2 linked regions of the Parashewanella spongiae genome follow. The protein of the gene in region 2 interacts with the protein of the main gene of each other region in a pairwise test. Links are inferred from orthologs where the notes say so. Each region holds a gene or a part of one and is shown on either strand. Other genes may lie near its edges.

Region 1 (10,624 bases), 3.7 Mb from region 2 along the record:
GCTGAGAGAAGTGTAACAACAGAGCCGTGTGAGGGAAAACCTCATGCACGGAATCGAAGAGGGGCTGCTGGATAAGCGATAGCGAAGCCAGTAGCCTACTCTACATAAACGCTTAAATAGCACAAAATTTAATCGTGAAAGATAAACAGCCCCTAGGTTAATGTTTTGTATTAAGCTCCAACACTTAGTACATTCAAGGTAAGTAATTTACTTTCCTCTAATACTTCCAAAATTTAGGGTGGAGTAATACTGCAACGGTCAAGATTTCTAATCGTCCAAGTAACATACCGATAGCCATCGCCCACTTGGCGATGTCCGATAAGCCAGAAAAGTTACCAGAAGGTCCGACTACTGGACCGAGCCCCGGTCCAACGTTACTTACCGCTGTAATGGCACCTGTAAAACTGGTCTGAGAATCTAATCCTGTTAGTACTAATACAACTGACAGCAGCACGATAACTGCGATGTAGAGAAGAATAAAGGTCACTAGGGAGCGGACAATATCGTCAGAAATGATCCGATTGTTGTAACGTTCTGAAAATATGCCATTGGGATGGATCTGTAATTTGAGTTGTTCGCGGGTGATGGCCATTGCAATTTGAAAGCGAAAAATTTTAATTCCTCCTGAGGTGGAGCCTGAGCAACTGCCTACAAACATCAAAAACAAAAAAGCGATATTGGCTAAGCCGCCCCAAGCACCGTAATCAGTAAGGCCATAACCTGTGGTGGTAACGACTGAAATCACGTTAAAACTCGCCAGTCTTAAGGCGTCAATTGGTAATATATCGTGTGTGTACCAAAACCATAGCGCTAAACTTACTGACACGAGAAATATAAATTTTAGAAAGCCTTTAACTTGGGCATCATTCCAAACTTTAAAGCTGCTTTGGCTGATGCATTGTACAAACAAAATAAGCGGTAACCCGCCTGCGGTCATAAACACGACAGCGACCCAGTGTGCGAGATTAGAAAATCCGGCCATCGACTTATCAGAGGTTGAATAGCCGCCTGTTGAAATTGTGGTCATGGCGTGGTTAATGGCATCAAACCAGTTCATGTAAGCTTGATGATAGGCGACAGTACAGGCGATAGTGAGCAGGATATAAATGAAAAACAAGTTTTTCGCCATGTTTTGCGTACGAGGAATGGCTTTGTCACTCCAATCCGACGATTCAGTTCGAAATAAACGCATACCACCGACATTGAGAAATGGTAATATCGCGACGGCCATGACAATAAAACCAATACCCCCAAGCCATTGCAATAATGAGCGCCAGATCAAAATGCTGTGATCCATCTCATCTAACCCAGACAGTACGGTAGAGCCTGTAGTAGTGATCCCTGACATGGTCTCAAAAAAGGCATCGCTATAGCCAATACCGTGATAAAAGGTAAAGGGAAAGGCGGCAAATAAGCTGACAACAAACCAAGTAAAGCTTGTCAGCAAAAACATCTCACGGATATTCAGATTGAGTGACGATTGGTGACCCTGATGTAGACAAAAACTGGCAAAAAGTCCCGTAATAACCGCCGAGATGAGGAAAGCGAGGCTGGTGTCTTCACCATAAACCAATGCGAAGCCTAGAGGGATCAGCATAAATCCAGCCATCATGGATAAGAATGTGCCAAGAGTAAAAATAACAGGACGAACATTAATCATGGATAAGAAACCTTCCTAACGTACGGATGGTTATACACAAAGGAAACAGGACTACCACTTCTACACAATTTAGTTAAGTATAAAAGTGGCAATTGACAAGTTTTACTTTAGATTATTGGACGATGAAATACTGTTGAATACATCACTTTCTGCGTTAAAAGAAAAATGCACTGGGTTGGAACAGTTTTTCGACTTCGCCAATGAATTTCTTGTTCACTAAGAATAGAATGACATGATCGCCTTGTTCAATAATGGTTTTATCATGAGCCATCAGTACTTCCTGCTCGCGAACAATGGCACCAATGGTTGTGCTCGGCGGAAGTTTGATATCACAAATTCGCTTACCGACCACTTTAGACGTGCTCGGATCGCCATGAGCAATGGCTTCGATAGCTTCAGCCGCGCCTCGACGTAGTGAGTAAACGTTACAAATATCCCCTTGGCGAATATGAGTCAGTAAAGCTGAAATGGTCGCCTGTTGTGGAGAAATGGCAATGTCGATACTGGCTTCTTGAACGATGTCGACATAAGCCTCGCGTTGGATTAATACCATGACTTTTTTAGCACCCATGCGCTTGGCTAATAGTGCTGACATGATGTTGGCTTCATCATCATTGGTGACGGCGATAAATACATCGGTTTGATCGATATGCTCTTCTTGTAGTAACTCTTGATCTGCGGCATCACCACAAAAAACAGTCGTGTTTTCTAATCGCTCAGAAAGCGCTTCGGCTCGCTCGGGTTTTGCTTCTAACAGTTTGACAGAATGATTGGGTTCCAATTTTTTAGCTAAGCCCAACCCGATGTTTCCACCGCCAGCAATCATGATATTGCGATATGAGTTGTCCAGTTTTTGCATTTCACTCATTACCGCGCGCACATGACGACTATCAGCGACAAAGAACACTTCATCATCGGCTTCGATGATGGTGGTACCTTGAGGCATAATGGCACGGCCTTGCCTGAAAATAGCCGCCACACGCGTGTCGATATTGGGCATATGTTCACGTAATGCAGCTAAGGCATTGCCTACTAATGGACCGCCGTAATAGGCTTTAATGGCCACTAGGCTTAATCGTCCTTCTGCAAATTCCAGCACTTGCAAAGCGCCGGGATACTCAACCAACCGGTGAATGTATGACGTGACTAACTGCTCAGGTGCAATGAGCTCATCAATCACAAAGCCACCGCGAAGGCGATTGTCAGAGCTTTTGAGCTCACTGTTGATAAACAACTTGTTTTTAAGGTTTAGATATTGCTCAGATCGTATTCGAGCAATTTTTGTAGGGGTGCCATAAAGTGTATAAGCAATTTGACAGGCGGACATATTGCATTCATCACTGTTGGTAACCGCAATCAGCATGTCAGCGTCTTCAGCGCCAGCTTGTTTTAGCACATCGGGATGCGCACCATGTCCAATAACCACACGTAAATCGAATTTATCCTGTAAGGAACGAAGTCTTACTTTGTCATTATCGATTAATGTAATGTCATTATTTTCACCGACGAGGTTTTCAGCCAGCGTACCGCCAACTTGGCCTGCACCCAATATGATAATTTTCATTGCCTACCTTGTTAGAGCAACATCCTTTGCCCTTATCCTTATTATTTGATCTTTATCGTTTTTTATGTAACTTAGCGTAATAAAAGCCATCCATATCGTCTTGATCTGGCGTGATCTGCCAACCGATGCTATTGCTGTCAGGTTGTTGGTCAATGGGCTCAAGCACAGCGTTGTCGGTTCGTGCTAAAAATGCTTCTATCTGTCGTTGATTTTCGTCAGGTAAGATAGAGCAAGTCGCATACAATAGCGTACCTCCCGGTGTTAACCATTGCCAGCAGTGATCGAGAATTTGTCTTTGTAGTTCAGCTAATTCATCAATGTCTTTCGACTTTCTTAACCACTTAATGTCAGGATGCCTGCGGATCACTCCGGTTGCCGAGCAAGGAGCATCAAGCAGTATGCGATCAAATTGCTTGCCTTGCCACCATGAGTCAATATTTGCTGCATCACCGTGCACAACTTGCGCGCTATGGTTTAAACGCTGTAAATTTTGTTCTACTCGCTCTAATCGTTTGGCATCAAAATCAACAGCGACAAGGTGAGCTTGTGGTGCAACTTCAAGAATATGACAGCTTTTACCTCCAGGAGCGGCACAAGCATCGAGGATCAATTCACCATTTTGTGGTGCTAGCAAGTGTGCAGCCCATTGAGCCGCAGCATCTTGCACAGATACGGCGCCATTATCAAAACCAGGCAGTTGGGAAACATCTTTAGCTTTAGCCAATAAAATTGAGTCGCTGCTGGCTCCAGCCGTCGCTTCAATGTCAATTCCATGTAACTCAGATAAATATTGTTTACGGCTTTGGGCCAAGGCGTTGTTGCGCAGCCACATAGGAGGGCGCTGGTGACTGTTTTCAATCACTTGTTGCCAATGTTCTGGATAGGCATCTTGCAGGCGTTTGATGAGCCATTTTGGCGTATTGAATTCAAGTACTGGGTTTTCGCAACTTAAGTCGGTTTGGGCGCGTTGAATATTACGCAATACACCGTTCACAACTTTTACCATGCCTTCAAATTTAAGTTGGCGGCACGCTTCAGCGGTTTCAGCAATCACAGCATGAGCAGGAATTCGAGTAAAATACAGTTGATAGCACCCAACTAATAGCACTTGGTGAATGATGCGTAGCTTGCCTTTAAACGGTTTACTTAAGCAATCACTGACACGTTTATCAATTTGTACCAAACGGCGCATGATGCCATAACAAAGCTCGGCCAATAGAGCTTTGTCTTTGGCGCTGGTCAAGTGTTGTTGCTGTTTTGGCAATGCGACAGATAACGAAATACCTTGCTCAAGTACGGAAAAAACGGCTTTAGCCGCTAAGGCTCTGACATTCATTTATGCGGTCTCATCTGGGCTTGCTAATTTACTTTGTAGTAAAGTACCGGGAATAAACCAGTCGGCACGACCATTGAGCATGTCAGCGCAAGAAAAAGGTTTTTTACCGGGTAGTTGCAAAGATAAAAGTCGAATTACTCCGTCACTGGTTGCCACGTCAATGCCGTTTTTATTGGCAGAAATAATGGTGCCGGGAGTTTGCTCTACCCTTGTCGACAATACTTCAGCTTGCCAGATTTTAATGGTTTGTTGCTGGTGTTTAAAATGACTGATTGGCCAAGGATTAAAGGCGCGCACTTCTTGCCATAATTGCTTGGCGCTCTTATTCCAATCGATTTCGGCTTCTTCTTTAGAAAGCTTGGCCGCGTAATTGGCTAATGTGTCATCTTGCTTCTCGGCGGTTAGTGTACCGGCTGATAAACCGTCGACAGCTTCAATTAACGCGTCAGGACCTTGCTCTGCCAGTTTTTCATATAAGCTGGCTGACGTATCTTCAGGTTGGATTTCAAGATGAGTTTTCAGCAACATGTCACCGGTATCTAGTCCTAAATCCATTTGCATGATGGTCACACCTGTGGCGGCATCTCCGGCCCAAATTGCACGTTGAATCGGAGCCGCACCTCGCCAGCGAGGTAAAATCGAACCATGAACATTAATGCAGCCCAATTTAGGTGTGTCCAGTACGATTTGAGGTAAAATTAACCCATAAGCGACCACAACCATAAGATCAGCATCTAATTGTGCTAACTCTTGCTGAGCTTCTTCTTTTTTCAAACTGGCGGGCTGGAATACGGCAATATCATGTTGCACGGCAAGCTGTTTCACTGGGCTGGCTTGGAGTTTTTTCCCTCGACCAGCTGGGCGATCAGGCTGGCTATAAACCCCAACCACTTGATGATGTGAGTTCAACAGAGCTTGAAGGTGGCGAGCGGCGAAATCCGGAGTACCGGCAAATATAATCTTTAATAGTTTCAACATGGTACCTATGAATACTGGCGACAATTAAGCTTCTTTAGCAGCCTGACGAGCTTCTTTTTCGAGTTTTTTCTTTATACGATCACGCTTGAGTGGTGACAAGTAATCAACAAATAATTTACCAATTAAGTGATCCATTTCATGTTGAATGCAAATCGCAAACAGTTCGTCAGCATCAACGGTAAACTCTTTGCCATGACGATCTAATGCTTTAAGGGTGACATTTTCAGCGCGTTCCACTTTGGCATAAATGCCTGGAACCGACAAGCAGCCTTCTTCGTTTTCAAAGTGGCCACTGCTGGTGACAATTGTTGGATTAATGAATACAGTTGGGCGTTCTACGTCATCTTGCAAATCCATCACAATAAGTTGTTTGTGAAAATTGACTTGTGTTGCGGCCAGACCAATGCCTTTTTCTTGATACATGGTTTCGAACATATCATCAATCTGTGTTTGCAGTGCATCATCAAAATCAGTGATAGGTTGAGCTACGGTGCGCAAGCGTTCATCTGGAAAACGTAAAACGGTTAAAATTGCCATAAAGTTACTCTAAGTTTGTTAAATCAAAATCAGTTTATTAAATCAAAATCAGTTTGTTGAATCTAAGTGTGTTAAATCACAATCAGTTCGTTATACTGATGTTTAGGTTAAAAATTGTCACATTGATAGTTTAATTTTAATCTTTTGTCGCAACCAATGACAGCAAAAGCTGATACAAAGAGCAATGACAACATGGACAGTTTAATGAAACGTTTAACTTATTTAATCTTAATGATGCTGAGTACCAGTGTTTTCGCTGATACTTTAGCTCTGAAAGAAGGGCATCCCCAGTCTTATGAAGTTAAAAAAGGCGACACCCTGTGGGATATTTCTGCTTACTTTTTAGATGATCCATGGAAATGGCCAAGGTTATGGGGAGCAAACCCTCAAATCGCCAATCCACATCTAATTTATCCCGGTGACATGCTGACGTTAGTATTCATTAATGGCCAACCTCGATTAGTGAAAAAACCATTGGTGCGTCGAAGTCCTCAAGGAAGAGTTATTAATAAAAATTCAGCGATACCTATGGTGGATTTGGCTTCTATCCAATCCTACATTTTACAAAATCGGGTCGAAAATGAATTATGGCTTGAGCAACAACCTCAAGTGATGGGCGGAGAAAGGGAATCTCGACATCATACAACAGGCGATATCATATACGTTGATGCCCGATTACCCATGGGGCAGAAACTGGGGATGTATGAAGAAGGTCGTATCTTTCACATCGATGATGAAGAGATTGAAGGTCATGATCGTGAGCTGATTTTAGCTTCAAGCGGCCGTGTTGTAGAAAGTGGTGACGTCTCAAAAGTTGAGCTACTCAGCAATTTACGTGAAACGAAAGCTGGTTATAAAGTACTGGCTATTGAAGATGAAGCGTTAATGTCAGCGTTTTATATGCCAACGGCTGCGACGTTATCACAGCCGGCTCATGTATTAGCCATTGCCGATGGAAAACGTGAAGCGGGTCATTTAGATGTGATCTATTTCGATCGTGGTAGCAAAGCTGGTGTGAAGGCGGGACAAGTACTTGAGCTTTATCTCGATGGCGAAGAAATAGCTATCGACAATGATGGTAAGCCAGTACAAGCCAGTGATCGCAGCTTGTATGACAAACTGATAGGCAGTACCTTTGCCGATAGGCAAGTGAAAATGCCAGATATTTATCGCGGTAATATATTGGTGTTCAAAACCTTTAATCATCAAAGTATGGGGCTCATCATGTTGAATGAACGTCCTGTTCGAGTTGGCGATAAGTTAGTGATTCCTGATTCATTGGTATTAGAAATTGAGTGAGCCAACAATCACTTGCTGATTGGTTAGTTGTTTGTGCTGTATCTGGACTTGGGCCGGTTCGAATTCAACAATTATTACAACGCATGTCGTTGCAAGAGCTTCGACATGCGCTGGAGAGTCGTCCTGAAGATTTGCCGTTATCGGCACAAATGATTGAAAAAATCAGCCTTAACCCTCAAAAAGTTGATATAGCGTTATCGTGGCTTGAGTCAGATCCACAGCATGTCATTCTAACTATTGACGATCCAACTTATCCTCCCTTACTCAAACAAATCACCGATCCACCATCGTTATTATTCGTAAAAGGGAATCTCGATACGTTAATGTTACCTGCATTAGCTGTCGTTGGTAGCCGCGCGGCAACTCCAGCGGGTCTAAAACTCAGTTATCAGCTTTCACAATCCTTAGTCGAAAATGGGGTAATTGTGTGCAGCGGTATGGCCGCAGGGATAGATGGTGCGGCTCATAGTGGCGCATTAGCCGCGCGCAGTGTATCAGGAAATAAAACCATTGCGGTTACTGGTACAGGCGTTGATATTGTTTATCCTAAGCGGCACAACACCTTATATCAAGACATCCAACAATCCGGTTGTGTCGTTAGTGAATTCTGGCCGAATGTTGGCCCTTTTGCAGGAAATTTTCCGAAACGAAATCGCATTATCAGCGGTCTAAGTTTAGGGACTTTGGTCATTGAAGCAAGTAGGCGAAGTGGATCATTAATTACAGCACGATTAGCGATGGAGCAAAACCGAGATGTGTTTGCGGTACCGGGCAGCACATTGAGCAGTCAAAGTCAGGGATGTCATGATCTCATTAAGCAAGGCGCGAAGTTGGTCGATTGTGTGGAAGATATTTTAGAAGAACTTCCATTAATTTTTGATCATCACCTTGAAGAAGTGAAAAAGCAGCACCATATCAAAGAACCTCAAGAATGTGATTTGCCATTTGCGTCACTCTTGGCTAGTGTAGGCTATGAGGCTACGGCAATTGATGCCATAGTCGAGCATAGTGGAAATACGATCGATCAGGTGTTGGAGCAGTTACTTGAGCTGGAATTACAAGGTTCAATTGCTTCAGTTGCTGGTGGTTACGTCAGACTTAAGAGGAGTTAGTCATGTTTGATATCCTCATGTATTTATTTGAAAACTATGTTCATGGTGAGACCGAGCTTCTCGTTGATGAAGGCGATCTTACTAAGGAGCTGACTCGTGCTGGTTTCCATCAGTCGGAAATAATCAAAGCGTTAAATTGGTTAGAACGACTGGGTGAATTACAAGATAAAGATGTACCGTATCTTCGTGATCATAATCAGCATTCTTTCCGTATCTATACTGAAAAGGAAATGGACAAGCTGGATGTTGAAAGTCGAGGTTTCTTATTGTTTCTTGAGCAAATTAAAGTGCTCAGTGTCGAAACAAGAGAAATAGTCATAGACCGAGTAATGGAGTTGGATGATAGTTGTTTGGGACTCGATGATCTTAAGTGGGTGATTCTGATGGTATTGTTTAATGCACCGGGACATAAATCTGCGTACGAGCAGATGGAAGACCTAGTGTTTGAGCAACCAGATGGACGGTTGCATTCATAAGGTTGATATAGAGCAATCGGGATAAGAAAGGAAGCGTAAGGCTTCCTTTCTTGATATGTAATCACTTCGGGTTTAGTTCCCCGCCCCTTTGGGCGAATTGACAGAAAAGGTTTGTGTTTTGTCAACCAGCGTAGGATAGTGTCCAGCGACTTTCACTAAGCAATAAAAAGGCGCTAGACTACCGATATACAAATTTGTCGTTACTTCGTTTCTCGCCTTCACTGGAGCGAGGTGATTCATTGCTTCGATTTGACAGTCTATTTACTAATTAGTTATCAGTGGTTTTTCTTAAACTAAAAGGGGAAAAATCCATGATGGTTTGTGCAGAAAGAGAACCTTTTGAATAATCGGTCTCAGCGTGAATTAATCCCCAGTAAGTGCCACCTTCTTGATTATGAAATTCGCAAATCTGCGATTTGTATTGCCAACTATCTTCAAATACTCTCCCTTTACAATCAAAATCAGTTTCACTAGGAACTGAGCCTTCTTTTAGAAACAGTTGGGCATCACCAAAAACATTTTGTCGTAAGGCAAAAAGCACATAGCCATTGGTGATACCGTCCTCATTGGCGGGAATTATAAATTTAAAGTAAAGAGAGTGTCCTGAAGGGTTACTAATATTTCTTTTAGGCTGATTCAGTTGTAAAGGTAATGGGTCGTCACTGCTGTCACCAGGATTAAAGGGCTGAAATTGATCAGTAGAATTATCGAGAGCTGTAGCAAACCCTGACATAGGCGCTAATAAAAAACCTGCGACAGCAATAGTGACCAGGCTGAATTTTTTATACTGCATAAATCCTCCGTTCAAACAATTAGTGGATAAAAAAATCCCGCAGCTCATTTATCAATTGGATCAGAGTTAAATTAAAATTTAATTATTACTGAATTTATTTTTATATGAATGAACGGCAAAATTTAGCAACATCATCGTAGTTCACTGATGAACTTTTTATAAAGAATATTTGCCGTATATATATAACTAATACCAATTACAGTAATTAAATACCCAACTCAGAGCTATGTATGTGTTCAAAGTACAAGTGAAATTGATGAAGACATAGTTACTACGGACATACAAACCTGTCGTTATTACATTGCTACTTTAAGACAATTTTGCGTAGTAATTTGGACACATACAAGCTCCCGAATGGCAAGGCTAAAGGATTCCATTACTGCGTTGCAAGTTTTTGAATTATCCCGACAAAAGCGCGAAGTGCGTTGAACGCTAGCTTTGTATGGCGGCCGTAGGGAATATAGTACCTCAAACTTGCGCCTTGTACTGAAACCCTTTAGCTCTTGCTGAATGGGAAGTTAATTGCTGTAATTGGTATAACAGTAATCAGTGTGGGGAGTAAATGATGTCATTGCTACATTTGGCTTTGGAGCCTACTGTTACACAATAGGCTAGGGGAAATTATGGTTATCTTGATTCAAGCCAAATCGATTATTTAATGAGTGTTGCAGGTTTTGATACTATCAGTAGTGAAAGTGAAGGGTGGCATTATCAACTGTCAGATATGATGATCCTAAAAATATCAGCTGAACGCTGAGTATATGAGTAACTGTTTGAGCAATAAGATGACTTTAATTGCTTTCACCCAATGAGTGAAGTGCTCTACGCTCACAAACTTGCTAAAATGACTGCTATCTGCGTTGTAACTT
Region 2 (10,791 bases):
TTAGATTGGCTGTAACAGGTTCAGAAGCAGCATTACTCACTTCTTCCATCATTTCTTCGTTATTTTCAACGGGCAAATCAAATTCGATACTGTTATCCACATTTTCTAATGAAGCTTCAACTTCTGTTTCTGTTACTTCAGTTGTGCTTTCATCGACTTCTGGCTCAATATCAAAATCAATAGAATCGTTCAAGTCTATATCAATGTTATTGTCTGTATTAACGACGTCGCTATCGTCATTATCAAGTGTGTCTATCGAAAATGATTTCAATAATTCATCATCATCTAAATTTTCTAATTCTTCTTTTTCGGGAGCTGCTGCACCTTCACTCTCTGCATCATCCAACATTGTTTCAAGATCTATGTCGTCTGTTGAGCTTGTATCATTTACAGGTTCAGTCTCTTCTGCAACATCATCAATATCTTGATTTTCAGGCATTGCATCGATATTTTCTGAATCACTTAACTCTTTTTCTACTTGAGACTCATTGGGTTCAACGTCTTCTCCCATGTCATCAAGTTTATTAAGCAACTCTTCAACATCTGAACTAATTTCTTTACCTTCAATTTGTTCATCCAGCGCTTCTGACCACAGGTCATCTAGATTCGCATCTGAATCATGCTTCTCAGCGACTTCTTCAACAATGCTATCGTCTAATTCAACTACGGGTTCCGAGTTTTCAGATTCTTCATCCAAATAAACGGCGAGTTCTTCTAAGTTATCTTCAACAGCTTCTAATTCAGTTTCAGCTTCTAGATCGACATCTTGTGGCAAAATATCATTATCAGCGGAAGCTGTGTCTTTTGACTCTGTTGTCAACGCACTTTCTTGGGAGTTACTCTGTCTACGGCGGATGAATAAGACAATCAAACCAATCAGAAGTAAAGCTGGTAATACCGCAGCAGAGACAAGAAGTAACGGATTATCAAGTAACGAGCGCCATATATTTGTTGGCTTTTCTATTTGCTTTAACGTTGCGGCATCTTCTAATGCTTTATTTTCTGCTTTTAAAGCGGCATTTTGTTGGCGTGTTTCGAGTAATGAATCATCCAAAGCGGCGATACGATCATTCAATTCGTTCAACTTTGCTTTTAGTGTTAACAAATCATCTTGAGCCGTTCTTAATTCATCTTGAGTACGCCCAAGATCATCGGTTAATGTCATCGTTTGACTTTTTTCTAATTCCAACAGGCCTAATAATTCATCAATTTTTTTCTGATTATTAGGTTCTTGCTCAACTTTTTTTATTTCAGTATTTATTTGTTCCTGTTGCTTGCTTTCTTTGCGTACTAGTTCGTTTTTCACACTGCGTTTTTGCCAGTTGCGATCATTATTTTGCGCACGATATTTTGCAAGGTCTTTAGGTATTGCCAACATAGAGTCTGTAGGAGGAATGAGGAGAATCATTCCAACTTCGAGGCTATTGTAATTTGGGGTCGTAAATGCGTGAGGGTTAGCATCGTATATCGCTGCCATAACTTGGTAAACGCTGACTCTTCTCTCTGGACGAACTCGCTGTGCAATACCCCAAAATGTATCCGACTTTGTTGTTGGACCATATTGACGATTAGCTGAATGCGTTTCTCCCTCAGGGCCTGTGATTTTTAACGTCTCAGAATTAACTGGAAAAGACTGAAAACCACCGAAGGAAGCTATAAATGCTAGAACTAAAGTACCAATAATATTTGACGTGCGAAAATTCATTAACCATTCCCTTTCTAGCGCTGCATCACAATAAATGCAAGCTGACTCTACTAGGCGTTTGTATTTGTTTAGTTTACTATAAACTAGAAAGCATAATGCTGCTATATATAGCAAAACTTATTCAAGTGTAAAAAACTGTTATTTTCGGCTCAAAAAAAAGCCTGTCCAATGACAAGCTTTATATCGCATATATATTTGCAATAGAGCGTAAATTGTAAACTAATAATAATCTCTGATAAGTATTTCAGCAATTTGAATACTGTTTAAGGCTGCGCCTTTGCGAATATTATCTGACACTACCCACATATTAATGCCGTTAGGGTGAGATAAATCATTACGAATACGCCCAACGTAAACAGGATCCGTTCCTGCTGCATCAGTGACTGCTGTAGGGTAATCTTCGTCATTGTCAAAAAGTTCAATTCCCTCTGCATTATGCAAGACGGCTTTAATATCTTCAGGTTCAACCGGTTGACGAGTCTCTAGATGAATAGCTTCCGAATGTCCGTGAAAAACAGGCACACGAACAGCCGTTGGATTTACCGTAACACTAGTGTCACCCAATATTTTTTGAGTTTCCCACACCATTTTCATTTCTTCTTTAGTAAAGCCATTTTCTGTAAATACGTCGATATGAGGAAGCACATTAAACGCAATTTGCTTTGAGTAGACTTCAGACTCAGACGGAAGTCCTTGCAAGAGTTTCGCACATTGTTGCGCGAGCTCTTCTATCGCTTTTTTTCCTGATCCTGATACGGATTGGTAAGTAGCCACATTTATACGATCAATCCCAAAAGCATCATAAATTGGTTTTAACGCAACCAACATTTGAATTGTTGAACAATTTGGATTGGCAATAATATTACGATTACGGAAATCAGCGATGGCTTCTGGATTAACCTCTGGAATGACTAATGGCACATCTATGTCGTAGCGAAAATGTGAAGTATTATCGATAACAACACACCCTGCTTCAGCGGCAATAGGTGCCCACTTTGCTGAAATGTCTCCACCAGCTGAAAAGAACGCAATTTGAGCTTGAGACCAATCAAACGTTTCAACATCTATGATCGTTACAGTGTCATTATTAAACTCTAATGTTTCACCGGCACTTTTATGGCTAGCTAGTGGGTATAAATTTGCGACTGGAAATTCTCTTTCTTCAAGAATTTCTATGATTGTTTGACCCACATTCCCCGACGCACCAAGTACGACAACGTTATATTGTTGTGACATAGCTAACCTTTTGCTCCTGTAAAACCTAATTCATTAATCCAACTTACATTAGATTGTATACAACTTTCAATTATGAGTGCACTGAATTCTCGACGATGTCGATGACTTTTTCTCATTTGATCAAAACCACCATTAACAAAATCTATTGAGCGAAACTTTTGATCATCATCTCGAACATCATATACCAGCCTAATTATGCGTAATAATTCACTTTCAGAAATTGATGTATTAACGGTTAAATTTGAAACCATAAACTCTGGTAATAATGAAGTTATTGACTTGCTCGATGGTCTATTAAGTAGCTCGCACACTTTTTGATATAGCATGAGGGTACCTCTAGCCTTGCCTTCCATGCTATAACCTGCAATATGAGGCGTGGCGAGTTCAGCTAATGGGATAAGCTCTGACATTGGAAATGGCTCGCCTTCCCATACATCTAATACCAATTTTAAATCAGGACGTGTCTGTTTAACTTTTATCAAGGCATTGTTATCGATAACTTCTCCACGACAACAATTTAATAGCCAAGCATTTTTTTTCAATGCATTTAAACGTAGTTCATCAAATAAGTAGCAAGTTTTAAACTCACCATTTTGAGTTAATGGCACGTGTAAACTGATCACATCACACCTTGCTAGTATGTCATCCAGACTGCAAAAACTTCGAGAGTCCCCTTCTGCTTCTTTTATCGGATCACACAACAAAACTTTAACCCCATAAGCCGTTAAGCAACGAGCAACGGCGGCCCCTGTATTACCCGCACCCACAATGCCTACCGTTTTCTCTTTTAATGGAGAAGAAAACCGCTTGGCCAATTCTAACATTGCAATAAACGCGAACTCACCAACGGCTATCGCATTACAGCCTGGCGCACTCGAAAAGGCGATATTTTTTGATAAGAGATAATCAATATCCACATGATCGGTTCCAATCGTCGCAGTGCCTACAAACTTTAGCTTGTTGCTATTGGCTAATAATTGTTGATTAACTTTGGTCACAGATCTTACCAATAAGATATCTGCATCTGCAGTTTGTGACGCTGTGATAGAGCGGCCATCAACTAACTCAACTTCGCCGAATTCTCTAAACAAGTCTTCGGCATATGGCATGTTTTCATCGGCTAATATTTTCATCTGAATGTGTTTTGAGAGCAATTAGGAAGATTTTAACATGAAATGTAAGGTGAGTATGATTGCTTCATCTCTATAAATTGAAAATGATTACAGTGAAAAATACTGTAAATTAAGTTCCAACAGCTTTCCATCTATTCCTTCTACCGATGAAAGTTGCCTCAAGGCAGTTAATTGACCAATAATACTTCGCTGCATTACAATGTTATTCTCTTTTCCTGCATCAATCACAACCAAACTTTGCAACTGAATAACATTTGCAGCATTGTTATTAATCACTTGAGCACATCGAGTAGGGTGAGGCGTTAGGGACGCTGCGGAAGAAAGTGTACCGATGAATCCTCGTCACTCCAGCGCAGGCTGGAGTCTAGTGCCTTTAAGCTTTTCTATAAAAGTCACTGGATATCAGCCTTTGCTGGTATGACAAAAAAATTTTAAAATATTGATTGGTACTTTCTAAATCGCTAGTTCCCTTAGTGCCCCATCCCTCTCACAGAACCGTACGTACGGGTCTCGTATACGGCTCCTGCTTAATTTTATTCAATTACTTTGTACTGAGCACATAGCCCGTTCGCACTTATTCAAGATTGTATAGCCTTAACCATGCGGCTAGCTTCTTGAACTCTATGCTCGCATTCGCTATTCGAAAATATTGGCTAAAACCTCTTAGTTTCGGGTTTAACTCTTTTATCACCCGTTGTAATGGCTTACCACCGTTGCGTTTAGTGAGAGCTTTAAGCTGCACTTTGAAGCTTTTCAGTTTCTTGGCTTGGATTGTCGTATAGTTACTGCCAATCTCTACTCCGAGAAACTTTACCCCATCATCACTATGCGTGATAGGAGTTTTACTTCGATTTACTGTCAGCTTTAAGTCTTTTCGAGTAGCTTTGTCGCTTGCTTCAGTGCATTATCTGCACCTTTGCGACTGCGACATAATATCAGGATATCATCTGCGTATCTGACCAATCGATGATTTCTACGTTTCATCTCTTGGTCAAAGGCATCAAGGTAGATATTCGCTATCAGTGGACTGATAACGCCACCTTGTGGACCTCCTGTTACTGTTGCTTGCCAGTTGCCTCCTACGATAACACCGCTTTCAAGGAACTGTTTTATCAACCTTAAGATACTGCCATCTTTTACCCTTCTGCTTATGCTCGTTAAGATTAGCTCTTGGTCGAGTAAGTCAAAACATTTGGATAAATCCATATCCACCACATGTTTTAAGTCATATTGACGGATAAACATCGTGGCTTTGTTTATGGCATCATGGCCGCTTCTGTGTGGTCGATATCCATAGCTTGATGGATGGAACTGCTCTTCAAATATCGGACTTAGTATATCGTTTAGGCATTGTTGTACGATTCGGTCTCGAACTGTTGGTATCCCAAGCTTTCTCACTCCACCATCATCTTTCGAGATTTCTACCCGTTTGACGGCTGAAGGTCGGAAATGCCTCACTCATCTTTTTGTGATTTTCTGTATCTGTGAAAAAAAAATCCTGTCCATCACAAACTTAAATTAAGCTTCACCCCTTCGCCAACATCAAGGCTTTTGGCTTTTGGCTGTTGATGCCGCCAATAAACTACGTCATTGGTCAATCCAGTTTTGCCCTCCACACCATTACTGGCTTTCATCGGCTGGATTTTACTCACTACTACGGGCTCATCGGCCACCTCGCACCAACTTCTACCTTGAGTTTCCTCTTGTATAAAAGCTTCTGGACTATCCCAGATAAGGTGTCAGGCTTCCCCAGTTACTGCACTCGCTCCCTGTTAGAAATCCCACCCTCAAGCACATGATAAAGCTGACTGAGTATATGACGTTGCGCTATTTCGCACGCTTACCTCCCTATCATGCCGAATCAGGTTCGCTTTCGCTGTGTACCTCTAACTTCCTATGGCTTCCTTCAGACCTTGCCGTTAGCCCGCAACGCCCTTGCCATTCGGATTATCTTCCCCTCAGTCTGGGTGATACAGGCTTCTTTCTGCCTCTCGGGTTTGCCAGCTTCGCTGGGGAAACAAAAAAGGCGGAATATATTTCCGCCTTGTACACGATACATAAGTACCTGACCATAAGTTTCTTAAGATTTTCTAGTGCCCAGTTTCAGCACTCTACGGTGTTGCAACTTCGGTTACATAGCTACGGCTATGCGCCCTACATTGCGTCTTGTATAGCACTAAACCTGAACACAATAATTATCAAAGAACTTATCGACAGGTACTTATATTTAAAAAGCTATCGTAGATTTATTTTTAGCGACAAACTTACTGCCTATGCCTTTGACTTTAAGCAAATCATCGAAAGACTTAAATTTACCATTTTTCTCTCGGTGTTCAATAATAGCTAAAGCTTTAGAAGCTCCAATACCTTTCAGTAATTGAAGTTGGTTAACATCAGCGGTATTAATGTTAATAACGGCTAATTTTTCTGCCTTTTTAGACACTGCAGCTTTTGCTTCATGTTTCGCTTCTTTATCTCCTGCATAAGCAGGTGCAGATAAAACAGCTAGCGCAATCAATGAAGCCTGAATAAATCCTTTCATCGGCTATCTCCTTGTTAAAAAACTATTGATTTACTATGTATCAAGAACATAAACTACCTAGATCTGAGTAAAAATCAACCAGTTTTTTAAAGCTTTTCCAAACCAATTCTTAAATCGTTAATAATATCTTCTACCGCTTCAAGTCCAACGGATATACGGATCAGGTTATCGGTAATACCTGATTCTAATCTTGCCTCAGTGGTATACGGAGAATGCGTCATAGAGGCTGGATGTTGAATCAGCGATTCAGCATCGCCTAAGCTTACTGCAATGGTAAATAGTTCAAGTTGATTAACAAACTTAACCGTATTTGCAAAATTGTCATTCAATTCAAATGCAATGACACCGCCGCTACGGGACATTTGGTTACCAAGAAACGGGTAGCCTTGATGCGATAATAAGCCTGGATAATAAACTTTAGCGACTTTCGAGTGTCCTTCTAAGAATTCAGCCACTTTTTCCGCACTGTCACAATGACGTTGAATTCTTACATCCAACGTTTTTAAACCGCGTAAAATTAACCACGCATCATGAGGTGAAATCACCCCACCAATATCTTTTAAAATTTCATACTTCACCTTGTTCATGATCTCATTTTTGCCACAAACAATCCCTGCTATTACATCACCATGGCCATTAAGATATTTTGTCGCACTGTGTATGACCATATCAATGCCAAGATCTAGAGGGCGTTGCAATAATGGAGTCATAAAGGTGTTATCAACGATAGAAACAAGCTCATATTCTCGAGAAATTCTAGTCAACTCTTTTAAATCAAAAACCTCAAGATGAGGATTAACTGGCGTTTCGCAATACACAACTTTAGTGTTTGGTCTAATGGCTGCTTCCACAGTTCTCATGTCGGCGAAGTCCACTAAGCTCACTTCAATACCGAATCTTGCAAACTGATGAGTCATTAATGCAAAACTGCATCCGTAAACTGTGCGAGAAGCGATTAAGTGATCGCCCACTTGCAAGTTTGCTAGTAATGCAGCAGAAACAGCAGCCATACCAGATGCTGTTGCAGCAGCTGACTCAGCTCCTTCAAGCTCAGCCATTTTAAGTTCTAACTCTGTCGTGGTAGGGTTACCTAAACGAGTATAAATATAACCTGATTCATCACCGCTGAATCGAGCCCCACCTTGTTCCACTGAGTCGAATGCAAATGTCGCACTTTGATGTAATGGAGAGACTAAATCGCCATGAGTTGTTTTATTACGTCCTGCGTGGATTGCTTTTGTTGCGATATTCCATTTTGATTGCATACTTCCCCCAATAGTCATTCAGAAATTATTGGTTTAATCATTTGGTTTCTGAGTTAAAGAATCCACCTTCTTAGAAGGTGGCTTTGCTTTTTGCCCCCTATAAGGGGGCTGGTGCTTGCCCTCTTAGAAGGCAAGCTGTTGTCCCCGATACTTACGAATTAAAAATCAAATCTTTCTTGTCGCTTTTCAAGCTTTTCCTGATATTTGACATACTTTCTTATCATTTCTGCGTCTATGCCTACTGTATCAACACAATACCCTTTAGCCCAAAAATGATTGCCCCAATATGGCTTTTTCCGTATATGTGGGAACTGTTTAAATATCCTTATTGCTGTTCTGCCCTTTAGTATTCTAAATCGATACTTGGGAACCCAAACAATGTGATATTGGCAATGCCATAAAACGTGCGATAATTTTTCAAATCTACTCATGTTATAGATCCTTTCTCTGTTGTGGGGACAACGAGAAAAGTCTTAACATGGGTAGATGCTACAGGCATAGCCTGCCGCTGATTACCACGCCCACAGGACGTGGTTTTAATTTTTCAATAAAAAAACTGTTATCAATCCTTTGAGCACTGCTTATTAAAATAAACAGTTAAAAGCTGAGGAACTAACTTACCGTTCAAATCACAAAATGGAGTAGTTCATATTCAAATTAAATTTTTATTTATGTAAAAAATATGTTACGCACGCAAGCTTTTATTCAATTATTTCAATTCATTAGATAAGATCTTTAACTCTAATAATAGCGACTTATGAATGCCTGATAACTTAGGCTTGTTATCTGCCGAAAATGAAATTGGTCGGCATAAACTCATCGCCTGATAACCTAATCTTGCAGTCAATAGCCCTCCCGCAAGTCCTTGCCCTAGTTTTGCTGATAATCTTCCTGTTAACTCTAAAGACAACAGCTGACTGCCTATATCAGTAAGTAGCTCAGCACTTCCTGCAAATAACACATTACCAATAATACCTTTTATCAATTTAACTCGACTCGCATACCCTAAATCAATGCCATAACATTGAGCCAACTCAGTAAGCATTCGCTGGTTTCTCAACAATACTAACGCCATATCCAACATTGCAAAGGGGCTCACTGCAAGTAATAGTGCTGATTCTGCTGCGTATTTGTGAACTATTTTTTTCGCTTTTTCGTCTTGCTCTTTCAAGATAATTTCATCGAAAAGGTGTAATTTTTCGGCATCATTAAGCTCTAATGATAATGAATCTTGAAATCGCTGAAGCGTCATACTTTCTACATTTTTTAAATCAATAGAAGCAATGACTTTATCAGCCTCTCCTACTTGCATACTTTTAGATATGCGTTCAGCAACCCGACGTTGATTTTCAATATTTTTGAGTTGTCTTAATTTATTAAACTCTCGAAAAATGCCCAAAGAAGCCCACGCACTGATTACGCCAATTGCACTTGAATATACGGCAAAAAGTATTGGACTTTGAATCCAAGCATCAACCAAAGTTGTCCCCACTTCAGTCAACAACAGCACCACCAGAGCAACAAGAGCGCTTTTTGCAAGCCAAGACAAAGACTCTATCTTTCGAATTTTGCTGCCAGATACCAAATCTGATGTTGCATTAGGAACTGAAAATATTTTATCAAGTTGGGACTCGCTAAATTTTTCATCACTAAAGTCTTGGGCAAATTTAAGTGGTTGCTCATTACTCTCTATGTCATCATATTTTACATCTTTAAACTCGCGAGCCCCTTGCAATTTGTCTGTCATATCATCTAGATTATTCAAGCTTATCTCCTAGCAAATACTGCAGTAAGTGGTCGAGCCTAATGTGTTCAAGTTCAGGTTGCACTTCACCCTCTAGTGCTTTGGGTGGTGCAAAACTTAAAAATTGAAAGCCTTGTTGCTGCCAAAAATCAGGCTTGGGTAATCGTTTGGGCACATCACCGGGAAATAAAGTTACCTGTTCATAGCTGCCAAGTTTACGACCTTTAACCACTTCGATTTTTTTGCCATTTGACTCCACCATCCCATGCTTTGTCGCTTTTATTGCACTGATTGCCATAGTTTCTACATCACAGCCTTTCAGTGATACTTTTTGCCGCGTTTCCCTTAGCATGTCATTCAGGAGTTGTAGTAAATTAGATTGTTGATTTCTGGTTATGTGATCAACTTTAGTGGCAGCAAATAGTAATTTATCAATTTTTGGTGAAAAAAGCCGACGAAGAAAATTAGATTTACCAAATTGAAAGCTTTGGATTATCTGAGAAAGTGCCTGCAACATATCGTTAAATTGCTGCTGTCCCTGATTGAGTGCAGTTAAACTATCGACCAGTACAACTTGTCTGTCAAAATGACAGAAGTGATTACGATAAAAAGGTGTTACAACTTGCTCAACATACCCTTGATAGCGATTCTGAATTACTTGGTAAAGACTGTCTTTTGATGACTCTTTATCAAATTTAGCTAATTCATCAGGGCTCAAGTGCAGTAATGGGAACCATGTCACCATTGGCGAACCCGTTAAATCACCGGGTAATAACATTCTTCCTGGCTGAGCGAGGTAATACCCTCTTTCATTAAATAAGTCTTGTAATAACGTTTGATATAACTTCGCCACATGTTCAATTTCTACTGTTTCAGCCTTTTTCTGTAGATCTAACTGTAAAAGTGATTGGTAAAATGCCTTATAGTACGGAGAACTCTGCATTAATACTTTTTTATCACCTTGTTGTTGACACCATTCTGTATAACTCAGATCGAGTAACGGTAAGTCCAGTAACCACTCTCCTGGGTAATCGATAATATCCAAGATTACTGTAGAACGATCAGTGAATTTACTTAGTACACCTGACTCTGGTTGGTAATGAATTGCAAGCCTTAATTCACTAATATTGCGAGTTGAAGTTGGCCATTTTGCCGGTGAGTCAGTT

Evidence for each region.
Region 1: the proteins of E2I05_RS05810 (region 2) and def interact in binary tests that used the Escherichia coli proteins (3 or more experiments, as listed by UniProt). The link is inferred for Parashewanella spongiae from one-to-one orthologs.

Annotation. Positions count from the first base shown.
Region 1 is NZ_CP037952.1:5,177,730-5,188,353, reverse strand. Bases 4,320-7,042 are described here. They hold def (peptide deformylase), read right to left. Parts: upstream 6,076-7,042; coding sequence 5,563-6,075; downstream 4,320-5,562. Other genes in these bases: E2I05_RS20550 (LysM peptidoglycan-binding domain-containing protein), read left to right, coding at 6,268-7,042; fmt (methionyl-tRNA formyltransferase), read right to left, coding at 4,561-5,535; rsmB (16S rRNA (cytosine(967)-C(5))-methyltransferase RsmB), read right to left, coding at 4,320-4,560. In the rest of the region: E2I05_RS20575 (TrkH family potassium uptake protein), read right to left, coding at 218-1,660; Trk system potassium transporter TrkA, read right to left, coding at 1,815-3,224; more of rsmB, read right to left, coding at 3,277-4,319; more of E2I05_RS20550, read left to right, coding at 7,043-7,374; DNA-processing protein DprA, read left to right, coding at 7,371-8,486; E2I05_RS20540 (DUF494 family protein), read left to right, coding at 8,489-8,962; E2I05_RS20535 (hypothetical protein), read right to left, coding at 9,231-9,755. UniProt on the Escherichia coli protein: Removes the formyl group from the N-terminal Met of newly synthesized proteins. Requires at least a dipeptide for an efficient rate of reaction. N-terminal L-methionine is a prerequisite for activity but the enzyme has broad specificity at other positions.
Region 2 is NZ_CP037952.1:1,499,842-1,510,632, reverse strand. The notes cover bases 934-3,823. They hold E2I05_RS05810 (aspartate-semialdehyde dehydrogenase), read right to left. Parts: upstream 2,942-3,823; coding sequence 1,925-2,941; downstream 934-1,924. Other genes in these bases: E2I05_RS05805 (4-phosphoerythronate dehydrogenase), read right to left, coding at 2,944-3,823; E2I05_RS05815 (FimV/HubP family polar landmark protein), read right to left, coding at 934-1,705. Also shown: more of E2I05_RS05815, read right to left, coding at 1-933; more of E2I05_RS05805, read right to left, coding at 3,824-4,074; E2I05_RS05800 (ComEA family DNA-binding protein), read right to left, coding at 4,162-4,350; E2I05_RS22455 (group II intron maturase-specific domain-containing protein), read right to left, coding at 4,649-4,816; E2I05_RS05795 (reverse transcriptase domain-containing protein), read right to left, coding at 4,939-5,532; E2I05_RS21965 (hypothetical protein), read right to left, coding at 5,580-5,747; E2I05_RS05785 (ComEA family DNA-binding protein), read right to left, coding at 6,302-6,616; E2I05_RS05780 (trans-sulfuration enzyme family protein), read right to left, coding at 6,703-7,881; E2I05_RS05775 (transposase), read right to left, coding at 8,040-8,312; E2I05_RS05770 (TIGR01620 family protein), read right to left, coding at 8,591-9,646; E2I05_RS05765 (YcjX family protein), read right to left, coding at 9,639-10,791.